2 regions of the Bacillus sp. BC08 genome follow, and region 1 is predicted to be linked to the other one. Evidence: riboswitches for the same ligand, from Rfam matches in the RefSeq annotation. Region 1 holds a riboswitch; the other holds the start of a gene.
What was found. A riboswitch is a leader RNA that binds a small molecule or an ion and turns the genes downstream of it on or off. The one in region 1 is predicted to bind thiamine pyrophosphate.
Positions count from the first base shown of each region.

Region 1 (6,442 bases):
TTAATTTTCATTCAAATTAAATTATTCGAATATATCTTAACTAATGAATTTCGGAGGTAGTTTATCATGTTTTGGCTACAATTTCTTACGTTACTACTCTGCATTTTTATTGGCGCACGCCTAGGCGGAGTTGGTTTAGGAGTAATGGGTGGCGTTGGTATGGCAATACTTGTTTTCGTCTTCCACTTACAACCTACAGCTCCTCCTATTGATGTAATGCTTATGATTTTAGCAGTAATTACAGCCGCCGGTGCACTGCAAGCCGCTGGAGGAATGGACTACCTTGTTCATCTGGCTGAGAAAGCACTGCGGAAAAATCCAAAGCGCATTACATTCTTTGCTCCAATTGTTACTTATTTATTTACACTGTGCGCAGGAACTGGTCACGTTGCTTATTCTGTACTTCCTGTTATCGCAGAAGTCTCTCGCGAATCTGGGATTAGACCAGAAAGACCAATGTCAATTGCCGTAATCGCTTCCCAACAAGCAATTACAGCTAGCCCTATATCAGCTGCAACTGTTGCCCTTTTAGCAATGCTAGCTGACTATAAAATCACTTTATTAGATATTTTAAAAGTAAGTATTCCTTCTACCTTCATCGCTTGTATGGTAGCTGCATTTGTTGCTAGCAAAATGGGGAAAGAATTAAATGAAGACCCTGAATACTTGAAACGTTTAAAAGAAGGAATGATTCCTAAAATTGAAGAGAAGAAAGAATTTGTTGGTTTAAAAGGCGCTAAACTATCCGTTATCCTTTTCTTAGTAGGGACTTTCCTTGTCGTGCTTCTCGGTTCATTTGAAGCACTTCGTCCAGGATGGATGGTCGACGGGAAGTTAGTTCGTCTTTCCATGCCAAACACAATTGAAATGGTTATGTTAACCATCGCAGCTCTTATTATTATTTTCTGCAAACCAAATGTAGAAAGCATCGTGTCTGGTAACGTCTTTAAAGCGGGGGCAACAGCAGTTGTTGCTATTTTCGGTATCGCTTGGATGGGAGATACTTTCTTTAACGGAAACTTAAATATGATTCAAGGATCAATTCAACACCTAGTAACAAGTGCACCATGGCTATTTGCCATCGCATTATTCATTCTATCTATTTTACTATACAGTCAAGCCGCAACAGTACGTGCTTTAATGCCTCTTGGATTATCACTCGGTATTCCACCAGCACTACTAATCGCGATGTTCCCTGCAGTAAATGGATACTTCTTCATTCCAAACTATGGAACAATTGTTGCTGCCATTAACTTTGATCGCACTGGTACAACTGGCATTGGTAAATATGTTTTAAACCATAGCTTTATGATTCCAGGTCTAATCGCAACGTTCACTTCTATCGGAATTGGAATGCTCTTAATTTCAATTATGTTTTAAAGAAAAAGCACAAACCTACAATTGTAAAAGGTTTGTGCTTTTTTAATCAAACGTTTGTTTAAATATTTTTAACCGACCATTCTTCCATTATGTTCTTTACTATTTGTGTGAAGTTTCTTTTTCCTACAAACTCCTGTTTACTTCCTCCACTAACTTCTTCGTACTTTCATACGCAGATTCCGCTAAACTAATCGCAGAAATAACTGAAACACCGTCCGCCCCTGCTTCTATAACTGAAGCTGTATTTTCAATTGTAATGCCACCAATCCCAACGATTGGTGTTGTAATTCCTTGTTCTCTAAAATGAGCTAAACCTTTCGTTCCTTGAACTGCTTTCGTATCTTTTTTCGTACTCGTTGGAAAAACAGGGCCAACACCTAAATAATCAGCTCCGTTTTCAATTGCCCAGCGTGCTTCTTCAATTGTATGTGTAGATACACCAACAATTTTATCCCCCATTTTTTCACGAACAGAAGTAATTCCTTCATCATCTTGTCCAACATGCACGCCATCTGCATCTAACTCGATAGCTAGTTCCACATCATCATTTACAATGAATGGGACACCGTACTCCTTACAAATCGCTTGTAATTCTTTTGCGAAACAAATACGTTTCTCTCCCGTTAAAGCCCCTTCCCCTTTTTCACGGAATTGAAAAATTGTTATACCGCCTTCAAGTGCACCTCTCAACACTTGTAGTGGCTCCTTCGTACAATTGTTACTTCCCATAATAAAGTATACTGATAACAATCTAGACATTTCAGCCTTTGTAATACGCGACATCTAATTTCCCTCCTTACTATATAAGCTCAATCTTCCCATACTTCTCAATATCATCTGAAGTTGTATTCGCTAACTGATTTAAAAATTCAATTTGGAAACTACCAGGTCCCTGCTCCACTGTCTTAGCAGCTGCCAGTTCCGCAGCTACACCATAAAACGTTAATGCAGCTACTGCTGCCTTTACATAATCCTTTTCTACTGCTACAAATGCTCCTATTACAGAAGTTAGTAAACAACCAGTTCCCGTAACTTTCGTTAAAATAGGGTGACCATTTCGAACAAGAATCGTTCGCTCTCCATCTGTAACAACATCTTCTTTTCCAGTAATCACCGCAACTGTATTTAATTCATCAGCTGCCTGCCTTGCAATACTTACGACATTTCCATTTCCAGCACCGACGTCTACCCCTTTGATTTCCCATCTCTCATTAATAACGTTCGCTATTTCAGCTGCATTTCCACGGATAATCGCTAAATCAATTTCGGCCGGAATATGTCTCGCAACTTCTGTTCGATACGATGTTGCTCCTGCACCAACTGGATCAAACAATACTGGTACATTGTTCACATTTGCTGATTTACTCGCAAGTAACATCGCTTCTACTTCTTCAGGACGAAGTGTCCCCATATTTAATACTAACGCTCCAGCAATGCTAGCCATTTCTGCCACTTCTTCTTTTGCATACGCCATTACAGGCGATGCCCCTAACGCTAACAAACCGTTAGCTGTAAAGTTTGTTACAACAACATTTGTAATATTATGAACGAGCGGATTAGATTCTCTCACCAAATCCACTACTTTACTAATTTCTTTCATATTCATTCTTCTCATCCCCTAACTATAGTGATGGGAGATACACAAAAAGACACTTTGCGCGTACGCAAAGTGCCTGAACATGTGCTTTTACACTCTCCCTACGCTGGCATTATCCAACAGGTTCAAATGGTCAATGACGGATTAGTCATACTCTCAGTTTGCATCCACAAACTCCCATGTGTTTAGTATTCATCTACTTCAAAGTCTACTCTTATTCTAGTAAAATAACAAGTTCTTTCCTTTTATAGAATGATAGAGATCATAACTCTCCTGATTCAACCATTCTTCTCCTTTATATAAGTAAAACTCTCACACGTATATTTCATCACAAATAACTCAAACCGTCAGCAAGACTGAATAGAACAAAGATGTATGCTATATTTAACGTATGGAAATTTGAAAGGATGTTTTTAAATATGGCAAAAAGTATTGTAATTGCTGAAAAACCTTCTGTTGCACGTGATATCGCACGTGTACTGAAATGTGATAAAAAAGGGAACGGCTATCTTGAAGGTAGTAAATATATTGTTACTTGGGCTTTAGGTCATCTCGTTACATTAGCTGATCCAGAAAGCTATGATGTGAAATATAAACAATGGAATTTAGAAGATTTACCGATGCTACCTGAGCGTTTGAAATTAACGGTTATTAAACAAACAGGGAAGCAATTTAATGCTGTGAAGAGTCAGCTTCTTAGAAAAGATGTAAATGACATTATTGTAGCGACAGATGCTGGACGTGAGGGAGAATTAGTCGCTCGTTGGATTATTGATAAGGTTCGAGTTAACAAACCAATCAAACGTCTATGGATTTCATCTGTTACTGATAAAGCGATTAAAGATGGATTCGCTAATTTAAAACCAGGTAAAGCATATGACAATTTATACGCTTCAGCAGTTGCACGTTCAGAAGCTGACTGGTATATCGGTCTTAACGCGACTCGCGCTTTAACGACTCGCTTTAATGCCCAGCTGAATTGCGGCCGTGTACAAACACCTACTGTCGCTATGATTGCTAATCGTGAAGATGAAATAAAGAACTTCAAAGCTCAAACTTACTACGGCATCGAAGCACAAACGACGAATCAGTTAAAGCTGACTTGGCAAGATGCTAACGGTAATAGCCGCAGTTTTAATAAAGAAAAAATTGATGGCATTGTAAAAGGTTTAGATAAGCATAATGCTACTGTTGTGGAAATTGATAAAAAACAGAAGAAGTCATTCTCTCCTGGTCTTTACGATTTAACTGAATTACAACGTGATGCAAATAAAAAGTTCGGTTACTCTGCAAAAGAAACATTAAACATTATGCAGAAATTGTATGAGCAACATAAAGTGCTAACGTACCCTCGTACAGATTCACGCTATATTTCATCTGATATCGTTGGAACACTTCCAGAACGTCTAAAGGCGTGCGGAGTTGGAGAGTACCGTCCTTTAGCACATAAAGTATTACAAAAGCCTATCAAGTCTAATAAGTCATTTGTTGATGATAGTAAAGTAAGTGATCATCACGCAATTATTCCGACAGAAGGATACGTTAACTTCTCGGCCTTCACAGATAAAGAACGTAAAATTTATGATTTAGTTGTAAAACGCTTCTTAGCAGTTTTATTCCCAGCATTCGAATACGAGCAACTAACGTTACGCACAAAAGTTGGTAATGAAACGTTCATTGCACGCGGAAAAACTATTCTGCATGCCGGTTGGAAAGAAGTATATGAAAATCGCTTTGAAGATGATGATGTAACGGATGACGTAAAAGAGCAACTTCTACCTCACATTGAAAAAGGCGATACATTAACTGTAAAGTTAATTATGCAAACATCAGGTCAAACAAAAGCACCTGCACGATTTAACGAAGCTACTTTACTTTCAGCAATGGAAAACCCTACAAAATATATGGATACGCAAAATAAACAACTTGCTGATACACTAAGATCAACTGGTGGATTAGGTACTGTAGCAACGCGTGCTGATATTATCGACAAGCTATTCAATTCATTCTTAATTGAAAAACGTGGTAAAGATATTCACATTACTTCAAAAGGCCGTCAGTTACTTGATTTAGTGCCAGAAGAATTAAAATCACCTACACTAACTGGTGAGTGGGAACAAAAGCTCGAGGCAATTGCAAAGGGTAAACTGAAAAAAGAAGTATTCATTTCAGAAATGAAGAACTATACGAAAGAAATTGTATCTGAAATTAAATCGAGTGATAAAAAATATAAACATGACAACATTTCAACGAAGTCTTGTCCAGATTGCGGTAAACCAATGCTAGAGGTAAACGGCAAAAAAGGAAAAATGCTCGTTTGCCAAGACCGTGAATGTGGTCATCGTAAAAACGTATCTCGTACAACAAACGCTCGTTGTCCGCAATGTAAGAAGAAGTTAGAATTACGTGGTGAAGGTGCAGGACAAATCTTTGCATGTAAATGTGGCTATCGCGAGAAATTATCCACATTCCAAGAAAGACGTAAAAAGGAATCTGGAAGCAAGGCTGATAAGCGCGACGTTCAAAAATATATGAAACAACAGAAAAAAGAAGAAGAACCATTAAATAATCCGTTCGCAGAAGCTTTAAAGAAATTAAAATTTGATTAAACAAAAAGGTTCCTACCACTCTCGGTAGGAACCTTTTATTATTAATGAATAATTTTACTTCCTTTTGCGTTCTCAACAAACTTTTCACTCGATTTGTTAATTGGTGTTTTCAGTAATAACGCAGCTACAATCATAACTACTACGAAAGCACTTAACACAAGTAAATCTCGCGTTACGATATCCCATAGCATTCCGCCTACTGTTTCACGAATTGCACTAATTGCGTATGTGAACGGTAAGAACGGATAAATTGCTTGGAAGAACGCTGGTGTCATTTGAATTGGGAATGTTCCGCCCGATCCTGCTACTTGCAGTACAAGTAAAATGATCGCCATCGATTTCCCAACGTTTCCGAAAATAGAAACGAGCGAGTATACGATACAAACGAAGACTCCACCAATAAATAAACTAAATAACACAAACCAGAACTTATCGACTACGTACGTACCGAGCAAGAATATATCTCCCATCGATACGATAAACGCTTGTGAAAGACCTATCGTTAAGAATGTTAATAAACGTCCGAAGTAAATTTCATGGCTCTTATAATTCGCGCCCTCTTCGTGTACTTCTACTGTTAATAATGAAACCATTAATAATGCGCCTACCCATAATGCAAGCACTGTATAGAATGGTGACATTGCTGAACCATAGTTCGGCATCGCAAATAATTTATTCTCTTTTAAATTGACTGGATTCGCAAAGTAATCACTTTGCTTTTCAACATCATTTTTCAATAAGCGTATGATGTCTTTTATATCCTCTTCAGATTCAAAATCACGAATTTTATTTGCTAGTTCTTTAATCTTTTTCTCAGTTTCCGGCATGTCGGCCTTAATGTCTGTTAATTTCTTTT
Region 1 covers NZ_JBTGPA010000030.1:100,508-106,949, forward strand. Annotated here, with positions in the region: gene ACXVYO_RS10160 (anaerobic C4-dicarboxylate transporter family protein) at 67-1,380, shown strand; gene thiE (thiamine phosphate synthase) at 1,504-2,163, opposite strand; gene thiM (hydroxyethylthiazole kinase) at 2,180-2,986, opposite strand; TPP riboswitch at 3,059-3,168, opposite strand; gene topB (DNA topoisomerase III) at 3,397-5,586, shown strand; gene ACXVYO_RS10180 (YhgE/Pip family protein) at 5,628-6,442, opposite strand, start outside.

Region 2 (6,442 bases), on a different contig from region 1:
TTTTTCAATATTTACATGAAGGATATTTTGAAAAATATTTAAAAAAGGCAAGGTCTGTTTATAAGAAAAAATATGAGTTAGCTGTTGGGGCGTGTAACGAGTACATTCCGTTTCAAAGAATGACCGGTGATGGTGGACTGCATTTATTTATAGAGTTAGAAGAAAAAATTCATGCCCGCACACTTTTGCAAAAGTGTTATGAGCAAGGGGTTACATTTTCTCCTGGAGATGTTTTTTACTCTGATGGAGGAGGAGCGAACACGTTTCGATTAGGATTTTCACGTTTAAAAGAAGAAGAAATAGTTCGGGGAATCAAAATAATTGGTGATACAATAAAAAATGAAATTTGGAGTTGAGGAAATGAGAATTGGCGTTATTATGGGGGGAGTATCCTCTGAAAAACAAGTATCAATTATGACTGGAAATGAAATAATTGCAAATTTAGATAAAAATAAATATGAAATCGTACCAATTACGTTAAATGAAAAAATGGATTTAATCGAAAAAGCGAAAGATATTGATTTTGCATTGCTCGCATTACACGGAAAATACGGAGAAGATGGGACAGTTCAAGGAACACTTGAAAGTTTAGGTATTCCTTATAGCGGCAGCAATATGTTATCTAGCGGTATATGTATGGATAAAAATATTTCGAAAAAGATTTTACGTTATGAAGGAATAGAAACGCCAGATTGGATTGAACTTACAAAAATGGAGGATCTAAATCTTGAGGAACTAAATAAGTTAGGATTTCCGTTAGTGGTAAAACCAAACTCTGGTGGCTCAAGTGTCGGGGTAAAGATTGTCTATAATAAAGACGAATTAATTTCAATGCTGGAAACTGTATTCGAATGGGATTCTGAAGTAGTAATTGAGAAATATATAAAAGGTGACGAGATTACATGTTCTATTTTTGATGGAAAACAGTTACCTATCATTTCGATTCAACATGCTGCTGAGTTCTTTGATTACAATGCGAAATATGATGATACTAGTACAATTGAAGAGGTTATCGAACTTCCAGCTGAACTTAAGGAACGTGTAAACAAGGCTTCACTGGCTTGCTATAAAGCATTAAAGTGCAGCGTTTATGCAAGGGTGGATATGATGGTGAAGGATGGTATTCCATATGTAATGGAGATTAATACATTACCAGGGATGACGAAAGCGAGTTTACTACCAAAAAGTGCAGCTGCAGCGGGAATTGAATATAGTAAACTATTAGATATGATTATTGAAACTTCATTAAGAGTAAGAAAAGAAGAAGGCTTTTAAGTAGAGGTATCATGAATAATTTTTGACAGTTACATGAAGTATGTTATGATGAATACAATACGAAAATTAAATATTTTATCCACTAGGGGGGCCTATTATAGGCTGAGATCAAATTGGAATTTGAGACTCTTAGTACCTGATCTGGTTAATGCCAGCGTAGGGAAGTGGGAAAGACATTGCTATTTTATGAATAAAAACTGTCAATTTCACTTTCTTTACGCCTGTAAAGAAAGTTTTTTTGTTTTACAGATTTAATAATGGTGGGTAAATACTTAAATTTCATACATAATTGGAGGGATTCAAATGACTTTTTCACAATCATTACGTAAAGAAGTAGACTCAATTTGGGAAGCTAGTTTTCATCATCCTTTTGTAAAAAAGCTTGGTGAAGGAACGTTAGATTTAGCTAGTTTTCGCTATTATGTGCTTCAAGATTCGTATTATTTGAGTCACTTTGCTAGAGTACAAACTTTAGGAGCTGCAAAAGCATTGGAATTAGAAACGACAGCTCGTATGGCACACCATGCTCAAAATACATATGAAGCAGAATTATCCTTACATGAAAATTTTGCGAAGAAACTAGGGATTACACAAGAAGAAAAAGATAATTTTATCCCTGCTCCAACTGCATACGCATATACTTCACATATGTATCGTGCTGCGTATGAAGGGCATTTAGGTGATATCATTGCAGCAATTTTACCTTGTTATTGGTTGTATTATGAAATTGGTGAGCGTTTAAAAGAGTGTCAGCCAGAAGAACCAATTTATAACGAATGGATTTCTGCTTACGGATCTGATTGGTTCCGTACATTAGTTGAAGAGCAAATTACACGGTTAGATACTATCGCTGAAAAAGTAACAGAGGCAGACCGAAATCGAATGAAACAACATTTTATTATTAGCAGTCAATATGAATATTCATTTTGGGAAATGGCTTATACATTAGAAGAGTGGCCAGCGAGTACAGAAGAGAAAAACGTAATAGGATAAAGAGAAGAGGTATCGCAAAAGGCGCATCAATCTAAGTGCGTCTTTTTTTAATTTATCCCGCTTTAATGGGCAGCCCGATTGACGAGGGCTGATAATCAGTGGGGGATGAAGAAAACCCCCACTGATTAAAGTTTCACTTTATAAAAATGAGCCCGTGGAAAAATAACCGAAAAATAGGTACATGAACAAGGTGCATCATCTAGTGATAGGTCATATTTTGTAGGTGTACGTATTGAACTTAGTTTATAGCGCTATTTCTACTTAGATTTAACGAACAGAAATATAGGAAAGCATTGAAAAGGTTGAAGTTTATAAATGGAGGTCATAAAAATGAATAAGTTTCAACAAGAACTACAAGCGTTAAGCCTTAATGATTACCAGTCTGGAAATATTGTGTATTGGGACCAGCAAAACCAATATCCATATTACTATATTGAAGATGCTGTTCGTCGCTGTGGAGGTTGTGGTGGTCGTTGTGGCGGTTGTGCGGGTCGCTGTGGTGGATTTCGTTGTGGTGGGTTCCGTTGTATTGGTTGCTTCGGTTGTTTTGGTTGTGGAGGCTGTGGCGGTTGTGGAGGCTGTAGTAGCTGTGGTAGTTGTTCTAATTGTTTTGGTGGTTTTAATGGTACTACTGATACAACTGGTACTATTGTAACATATGAATATTGATAGGAGAAAAAGGAATCCATTAGTGAAGCATTATATAATTTTTATAAAAGAATTTAATTAAAACACATATAGCATTCAAGTGAAAGAAAGATATTTAGATTTTTAGTTGTAAATCAAGATAAAATCGAAAAAGCAATGACTAGATTTAAAACCTAATCATTGCTTTTTCATATTTTTATCATCAAATAAGAAATCTGTTGCTTCTAGTTAGTGGGTAGCGAAAGAAATTATTACAACTATGTAAGGTTAATGTAATGTTAATCAATAGTAAAAGAATATACTTGAGTGTATTTTAAATAAGATTTAAAAGTACTGTTTATTTTTTTAATATTGGGGTAAGTAAAATTTTATTAGGAAGTGTATTAAAATGATTGAACTTAAATCTATTATCCATTCGTACAAACTAAAGAGAAAAATAGCAAGGGATTTATACGGAAACAGAGATGAATTGACACTGTTATTAAATGAATTTAATAACATGAAACACACAGTAACATGTGAAAAAAAGAAAAATAATATATTATCTCGTTTACAATTAATTTATCAGAATATGAAATTAGATAAACGGTATCCTCTTCCAATTACTTTTAATAGTAAATTATTGAATCGATTAGAAAAAGAATCTCTTCATTCTATTGAGGAAGGTATAGCATGTCTACAATTAATGTTAGATATAAATTATGAGAAAATAAAACAATATGGATCGAGTACAAGTAGGTCATTTGTTCCATTATCGCAGTCTTCCATTTGTCTTGCTGATTGTGTTTGTATAACTGGATTTGCATTAGGATTACTAGGTGCAATTACATTTGGAGGATTTATGGTATCTGTATGTTCAATTACATAATGGTTGATGTTTGCAAGAAGGGCACTGAATTAAGGTGTTCTTTTTTATTTCTATTGTAAAATTATTGTAGAGGTTAATACATTACATCATTCCTGTCGCAACAAAGGAGTTCAGCCCCAACGGTGCGTGTCAAGGGGCTGAACTTTGAGTGCTCTTCTTTAATAGATAAATATAATTATCAATCTCTCGCATTATACTAGGTTAATTAAATATATAGCTTGATATTTACATGTAGTGATGTAAACAAATCTGAATGGATTATTGCGATTCTAGAGATTGTAAAGCCATACATGGATGAAAAAGATTTTGAGCAAGTAATATTTAAAACTGTAGTCCTTATGCAAGAGGAATTGGATAGTAAATAAAATTGTTATTTCATTGTAAGTAAAAAGAGCACACATATAAGTATGTTCTTCGATAAGAAAGGTAGATCCCTATGAGCGGAGAGACTACATACAATATCGTATGTTTGTTTCTTTAAATATGAAGAAAAATTCAGCAAAAGGTCAACGTAAAGTCAATGAAAATTCAACAAAAATACTATTTGGTAAGTACACGTAAAAAAGAGCAGCTAGCAAAAGCTAACTGCTCATGTAAGAAAATAGGAGAAAAATAATCATGTGTTTACATTATTTACGGAATTTTGAGTTTTATTCAGGGGGAGATATTCATAAATTTTTAATAAACGATAATATCTATGCAATACACGGAATATTTAAAGTTTATAAGTGTAAAAGGAGGTATAGGTGGTATGGAAAAAAAGAATACAAGAGTAGTTAGGGTATTTATAGCAAGTCCATTTTTTAATGATGAACAACTTAACAGGGTAAAGAGACTAGAAAATGCGCTTAGTAACAATCCTTTTGTTGCAGATATTTTTTCAGCTAGGTTTTATCAACATGAACATTTAACTTTTGGATCTATGGAGTGGAGAACTGTAGTTTTTCATAATGATTTAAAATATTTAAGAAGAGCGGATGTAGTAGTGGCAATTCATGATTTCGTGAATGGGTGTGTAGATAGTGGCACGGCTTTTGAAATTGGTTACGCATATGCATTTCAAAAGCCTATTATTTTAATAAAAGAAAAAGAAAGTATACCTAACCTTATGTTAGTTGAAAGCTTACATGCCTATCTGACAAATGTAGAAGATGTTGCCACGTATGATTTTATTAATATGCCACGTATTCCATATAAAGGGCCACTGGAGTGAATTGTAGCGGCACAACATTCCTTTTGGTAACTATGCATTTTGCCGCTTTGTTTCCATTGCTGATGCAAAGAAAGAAGCGCAAGACTTCTGGGGATGGGGTAACAAGAGTGCTACGGTTTGTGTTGCAGATGTAGAAGTGAAAACAATGAATGATATGAGAGTGGGGACACAAGCGTTTATCGATGAGTTATACCGTTTAGGTGCTAAGAAAGTTGGTTTATATGTCGGTCATCATATATATGCACCTTTCGGTATGGCGAACGTAAAAATTGATTTTGTATGGATTACGCGTTATGGCGGTAATAAGCCAGCATATCCTTGCGATATTTGGCAGTACACGGAAACAGGAAATGTACCTGGTATTGGTAAATGTGATTTAAATGAATTAATCGGAAGCAAGCCGTTGTCTTGGTTTACCGGAGCAGAACAGAAACAAGAGCAAGTACAAGCGGGGGTACCTAAACAATACATTATCCATTCAGGTGCTTTTTCACCGTATGAGGTTCAAAATGTTATGCAAGCTTTAACATGTGTTAAAGCTTGCATAACATGTGTTAAAATGACAGCGAACTTCAAATTACAATCTGATGGCTTAACGTATTGTGTTTCTGAGCCAACATCAGATACACAACTTAATGCAATGAAAGAATACCTTGACCGTAAAGGTTGGTGGTATGAAGTTAAGTAAAAATAAGAGCCGTCCTGTTTAAATTGGACGGCTTTTTTATACAAGTTTACTTTAGCTATATCTTACTACATTATAACGACTATGCCATAGTTATTGTATTTGGTTTCTATTATAAGTTGTTATTAAATAATTTAATTGAAGTGTACTGCATTTCTACCCATTCATTAGCTATATCTTGCTCGATTGCTTCTATATCAATTAGTGCTATACTATCATAGACATTTAGTATCGCTAAGTTATCCTCACTGTTATAATCTAGCTTAGCGATGACTTTAAAGCCTTCATCATTCTGAATTATTGCATTTGCCTTTTCATCTGAAAAGGCTATATTTGTATTCCATATAAATTCATCATCTATATCTATTACTACATTATAGTTTTCATTTTTTTCTGGCTTATCGCCATCCCACTCAGCGATAAATTGACTGCTATCAACTTGAACTAATACTGTATATCCATCTAATAACTTTTCTGATATATCTACTATTTTTACATCCATTGTTTATTACTCCTTTATTATTTTTTATATGGTACTCTAACTATGTAACAGCAAATAAAGCCTATGTGTATGTGAGATAAGGTGAAAAAAGGCTCTCAGTTAAGAGAACCTTTTTATCTATCTTCAACGCCATTCTATTTCATTTGAATCAAAGTAGCAGCAGGTATTCCAATTCCTTTTAATTAATTATTTTTAGACACTACAAGCCAATTGTTTTCACAATTTAGATTTTCGTTATTCCCCACATACTGAATTCAT
Region 2 covers NZ_JBTGPA010000031.1:525,578-532,019, reverse strand. Annotated here, with positions in the region: gene pdxR (MocR-like pyridoxine biosynthesis transcription factor PdxR) at 1-356, shown strand, start outside; gene ddlB (D-alanine--D-alanine ligase) at 361-1,275, shown strand; TPP riboswitch at 1,350-1,455, shown strand; gene tenA (thiaminase II) at 1,579-2,268, shown strand; gene ACXVYO_RS13405 (heterocycloanthracin/sonorensin family bacteriocin) at 2,599-2,937, shown strand; gene ACXVYO_RS13400 (homoserine dehydrogenase) at 3,305-3,784, shown strand; gene ACXVYO_RS13395 (nucleoside 2-deoxyribosyltransferase) at 4,536-4,997, shown strand; partial or broken gene ACXVYO_RS13390 (N-acetylmuramoyl-L-alanine amidase C-terminal domain-containing protein) at 5,011-5,685, shown strand; gene ACXVYO_RS13385 (hypothetical protein) at 5,795-6,184, opposite strand; gene ACXVYO_RS13380 (YxiF family protein) at 6,408-6,442, opposite strand, start outside.
Region 2: another riboswitch for thiamine pyrophosphate. It lies ahead of tenA (thiaminase II); the one in region 1 lies ahead of thiM (hydroxyethylthiazole kinase).